One region of the Lysinibacillus sp. FSL K6-0232 genome, then DNA from elsewhere that is predicted to be linked to it. Evidence: riboswitches for the same ligand, from Rfam matches in the RefSeq annotation. Region 1 holds a riboswitch; each other region holds the start of a gene.

Region 1 (7,618 bases):
GCCGTTATAAAGACGAATCTCCGTAATTTTTTCGGTAACCTCTCCAACTGTCAATTCATCACGAATATGTAGTGATCCCTGTAAAGCTTTTAGAAAGGTTAAACGCTGATGCCCGTCATGACGAATTTTAAAAACCTCTCCTTGAAACGGTGCATCCTGCTTAAAGTGAGTAGCCGTTAATAGCGGAAGCTGTGCCAATAATTCCTGAATGCCTCTATCCTTTAAGGCAGAGCCTATAAAGCACGGAAAGGCACACTCGTCTTGAATCATCGCCTGTAGCTGTACAAGGCATTGCTCACAATCCAGCGTGTCCTGTAAAAAGGCATCCAGCAATTGCTCATCACGCTCAGCAAGCCACTCCATTATGCTGCTTGATACATAATTGGCTTGCAGCGGTTCATCCACCAAGAGGACATGCTCAGAGCAATCCTTACGAAGCTGTGCCATTACTGCCGCTACATCTGCGCCTTCACGGTCAATTTTATTGATAAAAAAGAAGGTTGGCACATGGTACTTGCGCAGAAGCTGCCAGACGGTTTCGGTATGTCCCTGTACGCCCTCCACAGCGCTGACAATAATAATGGCATAGTCCATCACACGAATGGCACGCTCCATTTCAGGGGAAAAATCGACATGCCCTGGTGTATCAATGAGCGTATATGTATCCTCGCCTAGCGTGAAGCGACCTTGCTCAGCAAATATGGTAATACCGCGCTGTCGCTCCAGCTCGTGATTATCTAAAAAGGTGTCCTGATGATCGACACGCCCTCGTGCTTGAATACTATTTGTATGAAAAAGCACTTGCTCAGAAAGAGGGCACTGAAAAAGTCCCTCAGGCACAAGTGAGAGAGTACAGGAACGAATATTCGTTCCTGTACTCTCTTTTTCTTCGATGCCGTTGATTTCCATTGCGGCGGACGCGTTTCGCGGGCACGGCTCCAGCCTTCTCCCTCGCTTTGCTCAGTCCGGGTGCTTCCGCTCGTGCTGTTCCCGCAGAAGTCGCCGCCTCCATTCCAATCAACTGGGACCACTTTCATCACTAGAAGGGTTTTCCTCTCGTATAATCTCACAAATTTCCTGTATAATTAAAGGACTAATAAAAGGTGGTGCGACCATGATTTCTAAACAGGAAACATTCAATTTAAGCCCGTACATGGCGTTGTACGATTTAATTATTCCAAAGGACAATATGCTTCGCCAAATCAATGAACTTGTGGATTTCTCATTTATTCTAGACGAACTAAAATCGAAATACTGTTTAGTTAATGGCCGTAACGCGATTCCACCGATTCGCATGTTTAAATATTTACTGTTAAAAGCGATTCATGACCTGTCGGATGCCGACCTTATCGAACGTTCAAAATTCGATATGTCCTTTAAATATTTTTTAGATATGGCACCAGAAGAGGAAGTGATCGACCCCAGTTCCCTGACAAAATTCCGTCGACTCCGTCTTCAAGATATGAATTTATTAGATTTACTGATTCAGAAAACTGTTGAAATTGCTTTAGAGAAAGGACTACTCCTTAGTAAAATGGTGATTGTCGACGCTACCCATACAAAAGCGCGATATAACCAGAAAACGCCCAAAGAATTTTTACAGGAAAAATCCAAAAATGTACGTAAAGCCGTGTATCAACTAGACGAAAACATGGTCGGAAAATTCCCTGAGAAGCCTGCGTCAAATGAAGTCACAGAAGAATTAGATTACTGTCGTCAAGTAGTTGAAGCAGTCGAAACACAATCAAAGGTTGCACAAATCCCGGCTGTGAAAGAAAAATTAAATGTTTTAAAAGAAGTGATAGATGATTATGAGAATCATTTAAGCTATTCAAATGATCCGGATGCACGTGTTGGCCATAAGTCAGCAGATTCTTCTTTCTTTGGTTTTAAAACGCATATTGCGATGAGTGATGAACGTATTATTACAGCAGCGGTTGTGACGACGGGTGAAAAAAGTGATGGGCACTATTTACAAGAGTTGGTAGAGAAAAGTAGAACTGCCGGCATGGAAATTGACACGGTGATTGGTGATGCCGCCTATTCCTGGAAAGAGAATTTAGTGTATGCAAAATCGGAGCAGTTTCAGTTAATTTCAAAGTTAAATCCAGTAATCACAAATGGCAGCGGACAACGGAAAATTGAATTTGATTATAACAAGGATGCGGGTATGTTTGTTTGTCCAGCGGGGCACATGGCAACTCACAAAAGACGTACGGGCAGGAAAACCCTGAATCAAAGTTTAACGTTTCATTTTGATATTGAAAAATGTAAAGTTTGCCCGATGCGAGAGGGCTGTTATAAGGAAGGGGCGAAAAGTAAAACGTATAGTGTAACGATTCAATCCGATACACATCAAGAACAAGCAGCATTCCAGGAAACAGCCGAATTCAAAGCACTTGCCAGCAAACGCTATAAAATCGAAGCGAAAAATAGTGAATTAAAGAACCCACACGGCTTTAAAACAGCAAAATCGGCGGGTTTATTTGGCATGGAAATTCAAGGAGCCACGACGATCTTTGCGGTCAATCTGAAACGGATACTCAAACTACTGAGTGAAAAAGAGTAGGAAAAAAGAAAGAAATAAGGCACCTTCCATTCAAAAACGAATGGAAAGTGCCTTATTTTTGTTTGAAAAACTAATTCATCGTAAAAAATGTAAGTTTTTCAGTGCCCTAGCTCAGAAAAGGTAGTTTTCCCTGCATCTACATGTGCAAGCACGCCAATTGTTTTATACATGATAAATCCTCGTTTCCATTGCTTTTTTCGTTTTGTAATCAAATACTATCATATAATATTCTGCCCTTATGTCGAAATAGTGCTAAGATAAGTATGATTATTTATTTATGCATTGCCATAAAAATATTCTTCTGCTAGTCTATCAATAGTATGAATAATCATAAAACATATTGGTGCAAATAGCATTTGTTATTTGCTTAAAAGGGAAATCGGTGCAATTCCGATGCTGTCCCGCAACTGTAAATGGGGAGTCTATACAATATGCCACTGTAGCATTGAGCTATGGGAAGGCGTATAGATGATGAACCTAAGCCAGGATACCTGCCAATATGGATGGATGAACTACGAACCACGAGGATGGGGATAGTGATAAAGGTTGACGAACCATTTTTTCACTATGCTACTCTCTTGGTGACAAGAGGGGTTTTTTTATGCCTTCTTGCCATTTTTATAGCAAAGGAGAACAGGAACATGACAAAATGGAAAAGTAGTTGGCTTGTGTTAGTCATTGCCCTTGTAGCGATGTTAGCAGCATGTAATACGGAGTCAGCAGAGCAGGAAGAACAAACAGAGCCAGCAGAAGCAGCGGCAACGGAAGTAACGATTGACAATAATGATACAACGCAAACCTATAAGGAAGCACCAACAAAAGCGATTAGCTTAAATCAGCATGTGACAGAAATTATGCTAGCGCTAGGCTTAGAGGATGCTATGGTAGGTACGGCTTACTTAGATGATAAAATTTATGAGCCATTGCAGGAGGCATACGAGAAAGTGCCTGTTCTATCAGACCAATATCCAACAAAGGAGCAGGTCATTGATGCAGAGGCAGACTTTTTATATGGCGGCTGGAAAAGTGCCTTTGGCGAAAAGGGAGTTGGCACACCTGAGGAGCTGGAGGAGCTAGGCATTCATACGTATTTACATACATCTTCGAATATGACAAAGCCAACATTGGAGGATATTTTCACAGATATTCGCAATGTGGCGAAGATTTTCCGTGTGGAGGAGCGCGGAGAGGCATTGATTGAGCAAATGACGAAGGATGTAGATGCTGTTCGTGCGAAATTACCGCAGGAGGGCGAAAATTTACGTGTTTTAGTATTTGATAGTGGTGAAAAGGATGTGTTCACGGCTGGTCAAAACTTTATGAATGAGCTTGTAACCATTGCTGGCGGTCAAAATGTTTTTGGCGATGTGGAATCAGGCTGGACAACTGTATCGAAGGAGGATGCAGTAGACCGAAATCCGGAGGTGGTTGTTGTTATTGATTATGGTGAAACAACAGCCCAACAAAAAATAGACTTCTTAAAAAATGATCCAGCATTAAAGGAAATGGAGGCTGTTCAAAATGATCGTTTCGTTATCCTACCACTATCAGCAGCATCTGAGGGGGTACGTGCAGCAGAGGCGATTGAAATTTTAGCAAAGGGCTTCTACCCTGATAATTTTTAAGAAGGAGCCGCCAGACAAATGAATGCATTTCAGAAAAATATACCTGACCAAACCTTTGAAACATTGAACCGTCAAGGTGACTTTACACGTTTAGTTATTAGCCCAGGTATTATTAATAAGCATTATACACCTGCACAATTTCAAACGATTGCAGAGGTTGTTGGGGAGCAGGGTGCGATTAAGTATTCGACATCCTATAGCCTATTATTAGCCATTCCAACAAGCGATGTAGAGGAAGCGATTCATACGTTACAGCAGGCAGGGCTGTATAGTATGCCTGCGGGAGCAATTGTAGCGATGAAGGCCTGTGATTTTTGCGATGGCGACAAAATGGAGGCAGCGCCAATTACAGAGCAGCTCTATCATACATTGGAGGGCATGACAGTGCCTGCAAGAGTGCGTGTCAATATCAACGGCTGTGCATCTGCCTGCTATAATGCGGTCTATGATGATATTGGACTTGTTTACCAGCAGGAAAGCTTTGATGTCTATTTAGGCGCAGTGCCAATGGGCGCAAAGGCACAGGCAGGCACATTATTTGCCAAAAGGGTAGCAGTGACAAGGATTGAAGCGTTTTTACAGCAGATTATTCAGCTTTATCAGAAGCATGCACGCCCAAATGAGCCCTTTTATAAATTTTACCGCCGAACAAAGTCGGACGATTTTTGGCAGAGCCTAAGCAGGAATAATAATTAGCCTGTCGAAATATTATAAGTGAATACTTATGATAAAGGGGCAAAAAGATGACAGCAAAACAAGGCATTCAACCACAAGACCTATATCACTTAAAATCGGTATCTGCTCCACAGCTATCGCCTGATGGTACAGAGGTTATCTATATAGAAACAGTGATGGATGAAAAGAGCAACGACTATATATCTCATTTATATTATCTTAATTTACAAGCTAAACAGCCACAGCAATGGACATTTGGCGAGGCGAAAACAAGCGCTCCAGCATGGTCACCAGATGGCAGTCATATTGCATTTGTATCTACAAGAACAGGCAAGCCACAAATTTTTGTATTGGCAAAGACAGGCGGGGAGGCAAGGCAAATAACCCATTGTAAGCATGGAGCTACCTCACCTGTCTGGTCGCCATGCAGCAAAAAAATTGCGTTCTCGGTTAAGCTTGGTCAAGAGGATAGCATTCACGATCAGCCTGAAACAGATAAACAGCAGCAGGAGCTAAAGCCGCTGGAAGTGAGTGCTATGAAATATAAATCAGATGCGGCAGGCTTGTTAGATATGGAGCAATTTACGCATATTGCTGTTGCTCATCTTGAAACAGGTGAGCTGGAGCAGCTAACAGCAGGAAACCATCATTTCCACCTTGATACATGGTCGCCAAATGGGCAATACTTGACATATATCGCTGATTTATCAGAGGATCAAGATTTTTCATTTAACAATGATATTTTCTTATTGGATGTAGCGACAAAGCAGACTCAGCAGCTAACAGCAGAAATAGGCACATTTTATCAAACTTCATGGTCACCGAACAGTCGCTATCTTACGTTTCTTGGTAGCAAACGCGAATTTCAAAATGCTACACAAGCAAAGCTATGGCTATATGATGTAGCACAGCAGCAACTGACATGTATAACAAGTGACTTTGATGCGCCGATTGGTGACTTAATGATTGGCGATTTTCTACAGGGCGTTGTAGCCCCTCGTGTGCAATGGCTGGAAGATAATCACAGCTTTTATTTCCAAGTGACAGACCAAGGCAGCACAGCGATTTATTTTGGTAATCTTGCAGGCGAATTATATCCAGCTATTTTGGATGACCAATATGTTTATGGCTTTTCACTGGATGCTAAGCGCGATAAAGCCGTTGTCGCCATTAGCACGCCAACAAATCCCGGCGATTTATTTTATATTAATTTACAAACGGGCGAAAAGGAGCAGCTTACGGCGGTAAATCAGGAGTTTTTACAAGCAAGAGCCTTAGCTGTGCCTGAAGCAATTGAATTTGAAGGGGCAGAGGGCTGGAGCGTTCATGGCTGGCTGATGAAGCCGATTGGCTATCAAGAGGGCAATAAATATCCACTTATTCTAGAAATTCATGGCGGCCCACATGCGATGTATGGCAACAGTTATTTCAATGAATTTCAGATTTTAGCTGCACAGGGCTTTGCTGTGCTATATACAAACCCGCGTGGTAGTCATGGCTATGGGCAAGCATTTGTTGATGCTGTGCGTGGTGATTATGGCGGCAATGATTATCAGGACTTAATGGCAGCGGTGGATTATGCACTGGCACACTTTGATTTTATTGATCCAGCTCGTCTTGGCGTGACAGGTGGTAGCTATGGTGGCTTTATGACGAACTGGATTGTTGGACATACGAAGCGCTTTAAAGCTGCTGTTACCCAACGCTCAATTGCAAACTGGATTAGCTTTTATGGTGTGAGTGATATCGGCTATTATTTTACAGACTGGCAAATTTTTGCGGGGCTAGAGGATATTGATAAGCTATGGCATCATTCACCATTGAAGTATGTAAATGCGATAGAAACACCGTTATTGATTTTACATGGGGAAAACGACTATCGCTGTCCAATTGAGCAGGCAGAGCAATTATTTATTGCCTTAAAGCAGCGCAAAAAAGAAACCAAATTTATTCGCTTCCCAGCAGCTAATCATGAGCTATCGAGAAGTGGTAAACCATCACTAAGAATCCAGCGCCTCACGTATATCCGTGATTGGTTTGTGGATTATTTATAAACAAAAAGGACGTGTTTCAAATGGCTTTTGAAACACGTCCTTTTCTAGTTAGCTAAGCTTTTGAATAAAAACAACCTTTAAGTAATTAAATTCAGGGTATTCACGCGGGACGCGGAAATCCTTTGGCAAACTATGCTCTTCCATGATTTTATAGCGCGTATTGGTCGCTTGAAAGGCTTGGTCAATAAAGCCTTTAAACTTTTTCATACCAAAGCTGGCATTATTCGTTGAGGCAACAATAATGCCATTTTTCGCTGTAATGGCAATGGCATCCTTGAGTAATTTAGGATAGTCCTTTGCAGTGGAAAACGTCATTTGCTTTGTACGAGCAAAGCTTGGTGGGTCTAGCACGACAAGGTCAAATTGTAGCTCGTGGCGCTGTGCATATTTAAAATAATGAAAAACATCCATTACCTTTATATCCTGCGCCTCATAATCGATATTATTGACACTAAATTGCTCAATCGTTTTCGCTAAACTGCGCTTCGCTACATCGACACTCGTTGTTTGAAGCGCGCCTCCTAGTGCCGCCGCTACTGAAAATGCGCCTGTATAGGAGAAGGTATTGAGCATATTTGTCTGCTTCGCATAGCGCTCACGAATCGCCAATCGTACATCACGCTGATCAAGAAAAATTCCTGTCATTGCGCCATCGTTTAAATGCACAGCATAGGTCATACCATTTTCCTTCACCA
Region 2 (7,618 bases), 730 kb from region 1:
GTCCAAAAGTATGGTACAAATGTCGATGCGTTATTTGACCGTGTCAAATATTTGCATGAACACGGTAGCACAATGCCCCTTGCCTTACATGCAATGTTACTGTATGGCATTGAAGCAGAAATGGTCTACACACCAAGTGACTTCTTTATTCGTCGTACAGGTTTATTATACTTTGATATTGAAGCCGTTAAGCTCTATAAGCAGCAGGTTGTACAAGTGATGCAGCAGCGTTTAAATTATACAGAGGCACAAAAAAATGCCTATATCACACAGCTTGATCAAGCGATTATGGATGCGACATATTTTGCGAAAGAGGGAGAGTAACAAATGACACGCTATATTCAAATGTCAGATCAGCATTTTATTTTCACTCGCACATTACAGCCAAAGGCACCATGCATTGGTCATATTCATATTTTACATGGTATGGCAGAGCATAGTGGTCGTTACCTTTCATTTGCACAAACACTGAATGCAGCAGGCTATGCTGTAACAATGCATGATCATCGTGGACATGGCGAAACGGCTGCCTATAATGGCACTTTAGGCTTTTTCGCTGAACATCATGGCTTTGAGCGTGTTGTGAAAGATGCTCATGAGATTATTACACAGCTACACAAGCAGTTTGCTGATGTGCCATTAATACTTTTTGGTCATAGTATGGGTTCATTTATTACAAGACGCTATATTCAACTATATAGCAATAATGTGGATAGAGTGATTTTATGTGGAACAGGCAATGTTACAGCATTACATGCGGTAGGAAATCTTCTTGCTAGGGCATTAGCAAAAGGACTTGGTAAAGAAACAGAGAGTCAGCTATTAAATCAGCTCAGCTTTGGCAGCTTTAATAAGCAATTCCCAAATCCCAAAACGGCTTACGACTGGCTAACTTCTGTCCAGCAAGAGGTTCAAAAATATATTGATGATCCGTATTGTGGCTTTATTCCAACAAATCAATTTTTCGTTGATTTAACAACAGGCTTTACAACATTGAATCGCAAAAAGGAAATCGCTAAAGTGAGGAAGGATTTGCCGATTCTTTTGATAAGCGGCAGCAAGGACCCTGTTGGTGAACAGGGCTTAGGTGTTTACACAGTTGCTGAGCAATTCGCAGCAGCAGGTGTACAGGATGTAACGGTTTATTTATTTGAGGATAAACGTCATGAAATTTTAAATGAAGATAATCAACAAGCAGTTTTTCAAGTTTTATTACGGTGGTTAGAAAAATATGATACAAAGTAGTATAGAGCAGGCTGAAGTGGTAGCCATCGTTGGTCCCACTGCCTCTGGTAAAACAGCGTTAAGCATTGAATTAGCCAAAAAATATAATGGAGAAATTATTAACGGTGATTCCATGCAAATTTATAAGGGGCTAGATATTGGTACAGCTAAAATTACAGAGCAGGAGATGGAGGGAATTCCCCATCATTTACTTAGCTTTTTAGAGCCAACGGAAGCTTTTTCTGTGGCAGATTACCAAAGGCTAGTACGGGACAAAATTGCAGAAATTCAAGCCAGACAGAAGCTTCCCATCATAGTTGGTGGCTCAGGCTTATACATCCAAGCCGTACTTTATGATTTCCAATTTACTGAAGAACGAGTAGATGAAGCGACACGTAAAGCTTACTATGATGAGCTAGCAGCACTCGGCCCAGAGGCAATGCATCATAAGCTACAAAAGCTAGACCCTAAAACAGCCGCAACCATTCATCCTAATAATACACGCCGTGTGATTCGCGCATTGGAAATGCTGGAGTTAAGTGGTGTATCAAAAGCGGCTGAAGCCCAAAATCGTGGACAAGTACCGCTGTATAAGCATGTTATTATTGGGCTAGGGCAAAATATGTCCCGTGAAGTGCTATATGACCGTATTAACCGTCGTGTCGATATCATGATGGAGCAAGGGCTTTTAGACGAAGTAAAAGGTCTATGGCAGCAGAATATTCGAGGTGTGCAGTCCATTCAAGCAATTGGCTACAAGGAATTATATGATTACTTAGATGGCAAATGCTCATTAGAGGAAGCGATTGATAGCTTAAAACAAAATTCACGCCGCTATGCGAAAAGGCAGCTAACTTATTTTCGTAATAAAATGGACGTTTATTTTTTAACAGCCGATGAGCAATTATAGATAAATTACTCATTGATAAATTGGTAGAACATGCTACTATAGGAATGAAGAGGTAGAAAGTTGGTAGGGAGGCTATTGGATGAAATCAATTAATTTGCAAGATGCGTTTTTAAATCAATTACGTAAAAACAGTATTTTTGTCACTGTCTTTTTGTTAAATGGATTTCAGCTAAAGGGAACAGTGAAATCCTATGATAATTTTACCGTTTTATTAATGGATGTTGAACATAAGCAACATCTTATCTACAAGCACGCTATTTCTACATTCGTTCCAGCCAAGCACGTAGAGTTGTTAGAAACTGAATGATAAAGGTTATAAAACAGCTAATGCGTTCTTCGCACTAGCTGTTTTTTAGACTTCAAGCTATAATGATAGAGGAAATTGCTATTTTGGAGGCTATAATAATGAAATCAATGGAAACAACACAATTATTAGAACTATTGGATGCAAATGAAGATTTATATATTATTGATGTACGTGAAGACGATGAGGTTGCACACGGCATGATCCCTGGCGCACAGCATATTGCTCTTGCTACAATCCCTGAGCGCCTAGAAGAATTAGATGTCACAAAGCCATATATTATTGTTTGTAAGGCAGGAGGACGCTCTGCCAATGCCTGCGCTTACTTAGAGGCACATGGATTCGATGTAACAAACCTTGAAGGCGGCATGCTTGCATATGATGGTGAGTTGGAGTTTAAATAACCTCTTTCAAAGAAAACGGATAGAACAGCCAAAATGGCGGATAGAATCCAAAAAGTGACGGATAGAGTGACCGAACTGATGGATAGAAGGTAGAAATAGAAGTTTCAATTATATAAAAGCATTAGGTGCCCATTACGGGAGAATAGGGAATAAAGTGAAAAGCTTTAGCGGACCCGCCACTGTATAAGGGAGTTTCATAGCGAATACCACTGGTGAATAGCTGGGAAGGTGTTATGAAATGTTGAACTTGAGCCAGAAGACCTGCCTGCTTGCTTTGGGAAGATATAGATGATGGAAAAGTCTGTAGTTTATTTGTCATGACAATAAACTACAGACTTTTTTGTTTAAATGAAGGGAGAAATAATGATGCAATTATTACAAAGTACAATTCATAACATTCAGGGTGTTCAGAAGGAGATGATGGAGCAAGCAAAAATGCGAATCGATACACTATGTAAGCCTCCGGGAAGTTTAGGGAAACTGGAGTCCATTGCTGTACAGCTTGCTGGAATAACAGAACAGTTAGTGCCAAGCCTTGAACAAAAGGTCATGATTGTTTGTGCGGCAGATCATGGTGTTTGTGAGGAGGGTGTTACATCCAATCCACAAGATGTTACGCTCCTTCAAACATTAAATTTTCCGAAGGGTGGTACAGGTGTTTGTGCGATTGCCCGTATAACGAATACAAAGGTTGTCACAGTAGATGTTGGTGTTAAAGGGGATATTCCGCCTGATGCTGGTGTTATAATGCAGAAAATTAAATATGGCACTGCTAATATGGCAAGAGGTTCTGCTATGTCCAGAGAGGAAGCGATTCAATCTATTGAAGTCGGGATTCATGTGGCAATGGAGGAAATAGCACAGGGAGCTACTGTACTTGGAACAGGGGAAATGGGGATTGGTAATACAACACCAAGCGCTGCTATATTAGCTGTTTTGACGGGCTGTGATCCTATTGATGTTACAGGGTTTGGTGCAGGTGTTGGTCAAGGGGGCATTGCACATAAAGTAGCTGTTATTAAAAAAGCCATTGCGATTAATCAACCAAATCCTAAAGATATAATTGATGTACTGGCTAAAGTTGGAGGGCTAGAGATAGGAGCGATGGCTGGTGTTATACTTGCTGCTGCTGCACATCGTAAGCCTGTTGTAATTGATGGTTTTATTTCGACTATTGCTGCACTTATTGCCTATAAGCTTGAGCCGAAAGTAAAGGATTATATGATTCCTTCTCATGCCTCAGAGGAGCCGGGTGCTAAAATGGCTGCTGAATTGCTTGGCATTGAGCCGATGCTACATATGAATATGCGCTTAGGAGAAGGCTCTGGCGCAGCCTTAGCCTTCCCGATTTTGGATGCGGCTTGCTCAATGATGAAAAATATGGCGACATTAGAGGAAACGATGAAATTAGAAAAACCAAACAATGTGTGATAGCATTGTTTGGTTTTTTATTAGTGACGGATAGCTAATAGGAAAATTATGCTCTGTTTAATTTACGTAAGGGTAAACGCCATTTCAACATATAAGAAAGAATACGTAATGCTGTAATGATAGCAAATAAAATATAGAGAAAAATATCTCCTGTAAACATTTCAAGCCCAATAATTAGACCTGCAAGTGCAGCCCATACGCCATAGACTTCATCACGAAGCACTAAAGGCTTTCGTCGTGCTAATAAATCGCGCACAATGCCTCCACCTGAGCCTGTTAAAACAGCAGCGACAATAACGGCACTGATGGGCATATCGAGTTTGACCGCATAGAGCGCACCCTGAATTGCAAATGCGGATAAACCAATGGCATCTGTGAAATTACCCCAGCGATGCCAGTGCTGGATAAGGTGATGCGGAAAAATAAAAAAGATTGTAATGGCTGCAAGTGCAATTTGGAACATCATATCTTGCCCCCATAATGTTGTAACAGGCAGACCAATCAATAAATTTCGGATAGCTCCGCCCCCAAAGGCTGTCACAATTCCCAATATATAAACACCGAATAAATCGTACTCCTCTTCCATTGCAATAATTGCTCCTGAAATAGCAAAGGCAATTGTTCCAATAATACTAAAAACTTCCCAAGCCATCTCCTTCATCCCTTCTTAGTAACAAAATATATGAATTTTCTAGCAAAATTTAGCTGCTAAATAGTCCGCACATTAGCTTAGCGTAAATTGCGCAAAGAAACAATAGGCAAGTTTTGCAGGTAGACAAACAAATTGTTAAGATAATATTGGAATAAAGTAAAACATCCGTCAGCGTAAATATACGGGACAACTGTGAAATGGAGAAGAAAAGAATGACGTTTACGACAAATTTATCAGCACAAACGCTAGCATTAGCGGCAAAAATAGAGGGAAAAGTTCAACCCTATCATGCAAAAGTGGAGGAAATGGCATTTTATAATCAGCAAAAAGTATTAGGGGCTTTTCGTAAGCATCAGGTGAGCGACTATCATCTACATCCATCAAATGGCTATGGCTACGATGATGAGGGGCGCGATAATTTAGAGCGTGTTTATGCGGAGGTATTTGGCGCAGAGGCAGCCATTGTACGACCACAAATTATTTCAGGAACACATGCGATTACACTTAGTCTATTCGGTGTACTACGACCTGGCGATGAACTGCTGTATATTTCAGGTCAGCCATATGATACATTGCAAGCCATTGTCGATGGTGGTGACCGAGATACCGGCTCATTAAAGGATTACAATATTGGCTATCGACATGTTGATTTATTGGATAATCAAGCCATTGATTGGGACGGAGTAGCAGCAGCCATTACCGAGCGCACGAAAATGATTGCTATTCAACGCTCTAAGGGCTATGCGACACGTCCATCTTTTACAGTTGCTGATATTGCGGATATGTGTGCGACAGTGCGTAAATTAGCACCACACGCTGTTATTTTTGTTGATAATTGTTATGGTGAGTTTGTAGAGGCACAGGAGCCAACAGAGGTTGGGGCTGATTTAATGGCAGGCTCACTTATTAAAAATCCAGGTGGCGGCTTAGCAAAAATCGGTGGCTATATTGCAGGGCGTGCAGATTTAGTGGAAAAATGTGCTTATCGTATGACATCTCCAGGGATTGGGGCAGAAGCGGGCGCTACCTTAAATACATTGGCTGATTTTTATCAAGGGTTTTTCTTAGCGCCACATGTGGTATCACAATCATTAAAGGGTGCTATTTTTACCGCAGCGATGCTAGAGGAAATTGGAATGAGCACCTCGCCAAGCTACAATGCAAGTCGTACAGATTTAATTCAATCGGTTTCATTCCAAACAGCTGAGCAAATGATTGCCTTTTGTCGTGAAATCCAAGCGAATTCACCGATTAATGCCCACTATGCACCTGAACCAGCCTATATGCCGGGCTATGAGGATGATGTCATTATGGCAGCAGGCACATTTATACAAGGCTCCAGCATTGAGCTAACAGCAGATGGCCCAATACGCCCACCATTTACAGCGTTTATCCAAGGAGGATTAACGTATGAGCATGTAAAATTTGCCATTTGCAGTGCGGTGCAGGCGATTCAAAATAGCTAAATAAAACGTTATAAACTATAAAATTGAATAGTTTTTTACAATTTTTCATCGGTTTTAAAAAAATATAACCAATCATGTTAGGTAACCTTACATGATTGGTTGACAGTGCAAAAATTTCGTTATATGATTAGCGGGTATTGGAGGAGGACTTAAATGAGTCGTGAAATTAGACGAACGATGCCGTTATTATCGATGAGTATTGTGATGCAATTAACAGAACTTTCGGCACGACAAATTCGTTATTATGAAGAACACCATTTAATTGAGCCGCACCGAACAGAGGGCAACCGTCGCATGTTTTCATTAAACGATGTCGACACATTGCTTGAAATTAAAGATTATTTAGAGCAGGGTATGAATATGGCAAAAATTAAAAAGATTTTTGCGAAAAAGAACAATCCTGCTGCAACGATTGATGAACAAGATTTAAGTGATTCAGAATTACGCAAGATTATGCGTGAGGAAATGCGTCAAGCACAGCGCATGCAAAAAGCATCCATCCGACGCGGGGATTTATCTCGTTTCTATTAATTAATAGGAGTGAGTAAACATATAAGCTAGACAAATTATAGGAGTGTGGAAAACTGTGGGTAAATACACAAAAGAGGACATTAAACGTCTTATCGAAGAAAAACATGTAAGCTTTATTCGTTTACAATTTACAGATATTCTTGGCACAATCAAAAACGTTGAGATTCCTGTAAGTCAACTAGACAAAGCATTAGATAATAAAATGATGTTTGATGGCTCATCTATTGAAGGCTTCGTTCGCATTGAAGAATCAGATATGTATTTATATCCTGATCTTGATTCTTTCGTAGTATTCCCTTGGACTTCTGAAAAAGGAAAAGTTGCACGTTTTATTTGTGATGTATATACAGCTAAAGGCGAACCGTTTGCTGGTGACCCACGTAATAACCTGAAACGAATTCTGAAAAAAATGGAAGAAATGGGCTTCTCAAGCTTCAATTTAGGGCCTGAGCCAGAATTCTTCTTATTCAAATTAGATGCAAAAGGCGAACCAACATTAGAAGTAAATGACCATGGCGGTTACTTCGATTTAGCGCCAACTGACCTTGGTGAAAACTGCCGTCGTGATATTGTATTAGAGTTGGAAGAAATGGGCTTTGAAATCGAAGCATCTCACCATGAGGTAGCACCTGGGCAGCATGAAATCGACTTTAAATATGCAGATGCTATAACAGCTTGTGACAATATCCAAACATT
Region 3 (7,618 bases), 680 kb from region 1:
TTATTTATTATAAGACAACCTGTGCATAAAAGCTATATTGAAAAGGAGATTTCAATGTCTAGCAATGAATCGACACAATTCGGTCAAAGTCACAAAAACGATAAAATCATGTATACTGATAATATTGCTAGATGGAGGGAAAATTATGATTTCAACGGTTTGGAATACAATCAAAAAAAGAGAGCTTGCACCAGTCTATTTACTTGTCGGTGAAGAAAGCTATTTTATAGATGAAACAATCAAACGTTTAAAGGAAGCACTGGGGCCAGAGGAAGAGCTGGAAATGACAATATTCGATTTGGATGAGGTGCCTGTTGATGTCGTAATAGATGAAGCAGATACCATTCCTTTTTTCTCCGAACGCAAGCTTATTATTGCTAAAAATGCTTCGTTTTTAAAGGCAGCAGAGAAGGGCAAGGAAAAAATAGATCATGATGTGAAGCGACTAGAAGCATGGCTAACCAATCCATCAGATTTTTCCGTTACCGTGTTTATTGCCCCCTATGAAAAATTGGATGAACGAAAAAAAGTCACAAAAATGATGAAGGCACATGCTCTATATGTTCAAGCAGAAACGCCTAAGGAGCAGGATTTAGCTGTTTGGATTCAGAGTATTGTCAAGGCAGCGGGTAATACGATTAGACAGGATGCGATTGAACAGCTTGTGGCAATGGTTGGGACAAATATGCTGCAATTACAAATGGAAATTGATAAGCTAACACTCTATTTAGGGGAGGGTGGCGAAATTACGACCCCACTAGTGGAGGAGTTAGTAGCAAAAACATTGGAAGAGGATGCCTTTAAAATGCTCAATGCTTATTTAGCAAATGATGCTGTCGGTGCTTTAACGATTTATCATGATTTATTGCGCCAAAAGCAAGAGCCAATTATGCTTGTAGGATTGCTAGCCTCCAATGTTCGAACGATGTCGAATGTATTTTACTTATTAAAAAAGGGCTACCATCCACAGCAAATTGCGAAAAATTTAAAAATCCATCCATACCGTGTTAAGCTAATGGTTGAGCAGCGTCATCGGCCCTCAGAAGAAAGCTTACTAAGGGCATTGTATCAATTGGCTGAGGTTGATTTACAGCTTAAATCGACAGGTGGTAATCGTGAGCGCTATTTAGAACTTTTTTTATTGCGTCAGCTTTAATTAATTACGCTGACGCTTCGCTTTCGATCCAAAATGAATTTACTGAACCAAGATAAAAAAGACCAGCTACTTTTTTCAAGTAGTTGGTCTTTTACATGATTATGCTTTTTTAGCAAGGCGAGACTTTTTACGAGCCGCCGCATTTTTGTGGATAAGTCCTTTTGAAGCTGCTTTATCTAAAGATTTGTAAGCTGCTTGTAAAAGTTCTTGTTTGTTTTCAGCGTCAGTAGCAATAGCATTTTCAGCTTTTTTCACTGTAGTACGCATTGCAGACTTAGCTTGAGAATTAGCAATGTTAGCTTTTTCGTTCACTTTTACGCGTTTAATGGCAGATTTAATGTTTGGCATCTATTTCACCTCCTAAATTAGGTACGAGATGATAACTTCTCATTGATTTCTTGTGTCAATACAACAAAAATCATTTTAACAAACGCCTGACCAAATTGCAATAGATAAATGCAAAGAATATTTACTTGACAGTTTGAACAAACTACAGCTTGAGGTGAGCTGTATGAAAAATGTAAACTGGCAACGAACAGATTTAATTGATGAATCAGAAGAGGTCGTTGTCCATCAGACGAAAGAGCAAAAAGATAAGCTTAAACAATCGAGTGGCATTCAAATAGAAGATCGGAATGCTGGTCGTGTTAAAGTTACAGATGTGCTGGTGGATGCGGAAGGTGAACAGCAAATTGGCAAAAAAGAAGGTCAATATATTACACTTTCTGTCCCGACACTGACATTAGAAGATCAAGATGGCTTTGCACAACTTGAGCAGGAATTGCTTGTGAATTTCAAAAAAATGCATGATGCACTTGCTTGGCAAGAAGACGATAAAATTTTAATCGTTGGTTTAGGAAATCGTACCATCACACCCGATGCAATAGGTCCCTATTTGATTGACCATCTGCATAGCTTAGATGTCATTGACGATAAATTTGTTATGTATGCGCCGGGAGTAACAGGGCAAACAGGCTATGAAACAGGGGAGTTTGTCGCGGCTATTGCCGAACGTTTACAACCAAAGCTAATTATTGTAGTGGATGCACTTGCTACAAGAGCAAGTGATCGATTATGTAAAACAATTCAATTAACCGATACAGGCATCCATCCAGGCTCAGGGGTAGGTAATCAACGACAAGAAATTTCCTATGAGATGCTTGGTATTCCTGTGACAGCCATTGGTATCCCAACAGTGGTAGATGCACCTGTTTTAATTGCGGATGCTGTAGAAACAATGCTGCGCTCAATAGCTGCTCGTGTAGCTGAGCGCAATAAACCCTCTTCAAAGCTATCCTTATCCTCTTGGCAGCCAGATATTCAGCAGGAGGTGGACATGTCCTTAGTACAGCCTATTTTTGGAGAATGGGCAACATGGTCAAGAGAAGAACGTCAGCAACTGTTTGAAGAAACCTTTGCAGGCACACGTATGCAGCTAATGGTAACGCCAAAAGAAGCAGATTATTGGGTTGATCGCTATGCAAAATTAGTCGCTTCTATGCTAATGAATTGGGCAAGCGATTTATAACAACAATCGTCTAAAGCTACTATAATTTATGCGAAAAACAAGAAAAATTTTTTCGTTCTAAACGCCACACCCCCTCCATACGATAAGGGGAGGAGGGTGTGACTTTGCTAAAAAAACTACAATGGTCATTTGGTATATTATTGTTCTTTTTCGTATTACCTGTCATTGCTGGGCAACTTCCGTTCAACAAGCAAGCATCGACTCCGACGAAACAACCAGAAGATAAACAAGTCGTGTTTGCCGCTACCAATTTAGCTGAACAAAATGCGCTTGAACAAACAAAAGAGCCTGAAGCAGATGCTGATCCCTTTAAAGTGTTAGTGTTGTTTACGCATTCACATGAAGCATATGAGCCAATCGTGAAAGCTGCAAGTGGTAAGATAGCGACCTCTCATGAAACAATTAATATTTTAAGCATGCAGGATAAGATTGTGAATCATTTTAATGTCAATGGCTTGAAAACGGACGTATTAAATGTAGATGTGATGAAAGAGTTAAAGCAAGCAGGCAAGGGCTATCATGAATCCTATAATGTGATGCGACCACATTTAAGTAAGCATTTAGAAACAAATAGCTATGATTTAATACTAGATTTACATCGTGATTCATTAAAACATGATCTTACAACAGTTGGGTATAATGGTGAAAACTACGCGAAAATTGCAATCGTTGTTGGTGCAGAGCATGCAAATTTCCGCTGGAATACTGCCTATGCTGAAAGCCTATCATCCACATTAAATGCCATTGTGCCAAAAATATCAAAAGGCGTTATTTCCAAAAGTGGTGATGGCGTTGATGGCCGCTACAATCAAGATTTAGCGAAGCAAATGATGATTGTAGAAATCGGTGGCATTGGTAACACAGAGGAAGAGGTCAATCGTACAATTGCTGTTTTAGGAAAGGCAATCGCCAAAGCATTTGTTAATGATACAAAAAAATAACTATATAGTAAAGGGAATATTAAGTCAGTGCCGCGCTGTTAACTGCGCCACTGGCTTTTTTCGGTTAATTACTTAGTGTAAGCCATTTTTTATAGGTGTATTAAAAAAACAACTATGTACGTTTCTACTAATCAAAAAGATTATTATACTGTCACTAATGAATAGAATCGCTACAAAAGGGTGAAATATAAGTAAACTTTTCCAACATTTTTTCTTTTTTATTATAATATTTTGAAAATAAGGAATTTGTGCTATACTTTCTAATAAGTGAATAGCAATTGCAGAATAAAGGTGCTCTTTTATAGAGCTTAATAGGGAATTCGGTGCAAAACCGAAGCTGTTTCCGCAACTGTAAGTGTAGATGACTACAGCGTAATACCACTGTCGAACGAGGAAAAATGCCTCCAGTAGATGGGAAGGTGCTGATTTTAGGATACACAAGCCAGGAGACCTGCCTTTATTTCATCGTATTAACTCTCTTCGGAAGCTAGGAGAACTTACGGCAAATAGACGGACAGGCAAACTGTATTTTACGCCTTTTTTCTGTTTTCCATTAGATGCTTCCCCCCTTTTTGGGAGAAGCATCTTTTTCTTTTTCGAGTTAATAGCAAGAACATTCACGAAATAATAAAATAGGAGGTTTTGCAAATGAAGATTTTCAAGAAATGGTGGCAATTAGCGTTTGCCCTGCTTTTAGCAGTTTCGCTTGTATCACCAACAGCAAGTGCCGCAGTATTACAGCCTGTAAACCAAGAACAACAAGCAACAACATTTGATGTTACATTATCTATTGATGGTTTATACGGTACAACTATTGTGCCAGAAACAATTGAGGATGTTGAAGCAGGGACAACGGCGCTAGAGCTTTTAGAACAAGTACTACAAGACAATAACAAACCCTATGTAGTAACTGTTCATCCTGTGTATGGGCCATACCTTGAATCAATTGATGGACTGGCTGCAGGGAGCTTAAATGGCTGGGATGGCTGGGTATATACAGTAAATGATATTAGCCCAACAGTTGGCTTAGGTGCTTACGTATTAGCTCCGAATGATGAAGTTCATGTGTATTACACTACATGGGCTCAGCTAAACACGCCGAGCACAGTTGCTGTAGATGATATAAATCCATCTGTTACGGTAAATTTAACTGGTGATTTATTGAATACGGGGACTGCTTCGAATTTAGCAAATTGGACAATTGACACGGGTACAACAGCATTAACAGCTCAGTCTGTTACTGTGAATACAAGCCAACAAGCTGTTATTACATTTGCAGGTCAAGCGGAAGAAGGCACTATTACGATTACAGCCTCTGCTAACGCATTATTTGGTAATTCAGCAAGCGAGCCACTTGAAGTGGACGTCCAATAGCTAGGTAAATTAATACTGATAAGGTGAATTCTTCCATCTTGTCAGTATTTAACTATTTGATAGAGGGAGTGAACTTTACATGGCTATATGGAAAAAGCAGCTACATATAGCAGTTATCTTTATTTTAATATTGTCGCTATTTTCTCCATCCATCGCTGTAAAAGCACAGCATTTTGAAGGAGAAATATTCGATCCAATTATAGAAGATACTACTGATATTAGCGATATTGAACTTGATGATTCACCAGAGCAAGATAATACGATAGAATCTAATAATGAAACAGAACTAGACAATTCGGCAGAACTAGATAATCCTATAGAATCTGAGAATGAAGCCGAACTAGAGCATCCTATACCACTAAATGATGCAATGGAATTTGCGCCCTTCTCAGTTAGTGAGATTCAGCTAAATACAGAGGAGCCTTTATTATTATTAGAAGGAGAAACATATCCATTTACTGTAACTAACACAACAACAGATGATAGTGCTACAGTTGTATGGTCTTCAAGCAAGCCCAACATTGCGACAGTTGATGGTGACGGGCTCGTAACAGGCATTGCTATTGGAGATACAGAAATTACTGTTACGATAGGTGCGATATCTAAAACAATTAAAGCCCACGTTGTTCCAGAGGCAGTAAAGGAAATAATCGATTTAATTATCGCACTGCCTGATGAATTAGAGCCAACTGAAACGATCTATCAGCAATTGCTTACGATTAAACAGAAAGAAAAAGCGCTAAGCCAATCAAATCGAAATATATTAAACAAAACACCTTATAAAACTAGTGTGTTACTAGAGAAAGCTACTGAATATTTTATCAAATATATGGAAGAGCCAGCCAACTACACTCCTCCTGTTAATCAGATAACAGCTTTAGATGAAGAACTTAGTGCTAAGCTAGATGAAATTCGTAAGGTGTACCTATCTCTTTTCGATCTTGGTCAATCTGATCGTTGGAAACCAACAGATCTAAGAATAGAAACATTTGATCATACTTTGGCATATAAAGAAGTTAAATATGCCATTCTTGCTATCGATGTACTACCTAAAATAGAAGATTTAACAATCAATCCAGTAATAAAAGAGCAACTAGAGTATGCAAGAAAAAAATATAGTAACATAATTAGTCGCTATGCTGACCCGAATCTGCCCCCATCGCTGAATATAACATTGCCATTTACTAATTATGTAACAAATAAACAGGAACTTTTTGATAAAGAAGTTAAATATGTTGAATTATTAATTGATGCTATTGATATTAATAGCCCCTTAGTAAAAGATCAATTAAAAGCAGCAAAAGATGCATATGATGGCTTGAAGAAGATAAAAGATCCTAATAATCTGCATACAAAAGTATCAAACTATAATGACCTCCTTGAAAAGGAGAAAATAATTAATGCAGAGGGCGATATTAATCAAGTTATTGCCAAAATTGATGCACTTCCTTCTGTAGAAGAACTTATTTGGGCTGATTATCTAAAAATATTTGAAGCTCAACAAGCCTATGACCAATTACTAGCGATTCATAAAGACCTAGTAACAAACTATGCTAAGCTAGAGGCTTTACAAAAGCGTCTTATACAATTACAGCCGCCAACAGTTGATACATATAACGCTGTTGCAGAATATTTAACAAAAAATTTAAACAATCCTAGTTATGGGTACGAATGGACAATAATAACATTGGCTCGCGGTGATCATTCTGCGAAGTATGCAACTTACTATGATCAATATTATCGTAATATTGTAAACCATGTAAAAGCCACGAATGGTGAAATAGATAAGCAAGCAACAGACTGGGCTCGCGTTATTATAGCTCTTACAGCAATTGGAAAAGACCCGACAGATGTTGCTGGCTATAATTTAGTCGATAGATTAGCAGATCTAAGCTTTATTACAGGGCAAGGAATAAACGCAACCATTTATTCATTAATTGCACTGGATACATGGGGGTTTGAACTACCTGCAACTGCAACAACAACGCGGGATAAATTAATTCAGCATATTTTATCTAAGGAAATTCAAAATAGCGGGGGATTTGCATGGAGTGGAAGTGTAGCTGATCCAGATATGATAGGCATGGTGCTTCAGGCATTAGCACCCTATCAAAACAGATCGGATGTGGCAGCTGTCACGAATCGAGCAATAGCTAAATTGGCAGCTATCCAAACAGCGAATGGTGGCTATATATCGACGGCAGGCAGTTCTGAAGCTGCTGAAAGTGCTGCTCAAGTTGTTACCGCCCTTGCTAGCTTGGGCATTGATGCCAACAAAGACCCTCGCTTTAATAAAGTTATTGCTAATATGATGACATTTAGCGCTGGTGATGGTGGCTTTAAGCATATCCATAGCCAATCGAAAGCAGATGGCATGGGAACCGTGCAAGTTGGTTATACATTAGCAGCCTACAACCGTCTACTAAGTGGACAAACGGCGCTTTATGATATGTCAGATACGAAAGATCGACCATCAACTCCAGGGGATAAGGACGGAGATGGTGATGATGACGAGGAGCCTTCCCCTCCTGATAACAATGGCAATCAGCCATCTGTTCCTTCTGAAGAAATTGGTTATGCAACGGTTTCCATACGAATTTCGTCATCTGAAGTTCCATT

The links. A riboswitch is a leader RNA that binds a small molecule or an ion and turns the genes downstream of it on or off. The one in region 1 is predicted to bind cobalamin.
Region 2: linked by a shared signal. The riboswitch ahead of cobT (nicotinate-nucleotide--dimethylbenzimidazole phosphoribosyltransferase) and the one ahead of MHB42_RS09395 (ABC transporter substrate-binding protein) in region 1 are both predicted to bind cobalamin.
Region 3: linked by a shared signal. The riboswitch ahead of MHB42_RS12710 (DUF4430 domain-containing protein) and the one ahead of MHB42_RS09395 (ABC transporter substrate-binding protein) in region 1 are both predicted to bind cobalamin.

Annotation. Positions count from the first base shown of each region.
Region 1 is NZ_JBBOYW010000001.1:1,924,175-1,931,792, forward strand. It holds gene MHB42_RS09385 (translation factor GTPase family protein) at 1-909, opposite strand, end outside; gene MHB42_RS09390 (IS1182 family transposase) at 1,115-2,569, shown strand; cobalamin riboswitch at 2,894-3,082, shown strand; gene MHB42_RS09395 (ABC transporter substrate-binding protein) at 3,211-4,194, shown strand; gene MHB42_RS09400 (precorrin-3B methylase) at 4,213-4,890, shown strand; gene MHB42_RS09405 (S9 family peptidase) at 4,938-6,923, shown strand; gene MHB42_RS09410 (class I SAM-dependent rRNA methyltransferase) at 6,972-7,618, opposite strand, start outside.
Region 2 is NZ_JBBOYW010000001.1:1,190,076-1,197,693, forward strand. It holds gene MHB42_RS05535 (glycerol-3-phosphate dehydrogenase/oxidase) at 1-324, shown strand, start outside; gene MHB42_RS05540 (alpha/beta fold hydrolase) at 328-1,245, shown strand; gene miaA (tRNA (adenosine(37)-N6)-dimethylallyltransferase MiaA) at 1,232-2,134, shown strand; gene hfq (RNA chaperone Hfq) at 2,214-2,441, shown strand; gene MHB42_RS05555 (rhodanese-like domain-containing protein) at 2,540-2,842, shown strand; cobalamin riboswitch at 2,949-3,125, shown strand; gene cobT (nicotinate-nucleotide--dimethylbenzimidazole phosphoribosyltransferase) at 3,209-4,273, shown strand; gene MHB42_RS05565 (trimeric intracellular cation channel family protein) at 4,320-4,925, opposite strand; gene MHB42_RS05570 (methionine gamma-lyase family protein) at 5,138-6,391, shown strand; gene MHB42_RS05575 (MerR family transcriptional regulator) at 6,545-6,922, shown strand; gene glnA (type I glutamate--ammonia ligase) at 6,978-7,618, shown strand, end outside.
Region 3 is NZ_JBBOYW010000001.1:2,604,818-2,612,435, reverse strand. It holds gene holA (DNA polymerase III subunit delta) at 146-1,156, shown strand; gene rpsT (30S ribosomal protein S20) at 1,256-1,504, opposite strand; gene gpr (GPR endopeptidase) at 1,668-2,684, shown strand; gene spoIIP (stage II sporulation protein P) at 2,783-3,625, shown strand; cobalamin riboswitch at 3,898-4,098, shown strand; gene MHB42_RS12710 (DUF4430 domain-containing protein) at 4,274-4,999, shown strand; gene MHB42_RS12705 (S-layer homology domain-containing protein) at 5,079-7,618, shown strand, end outside.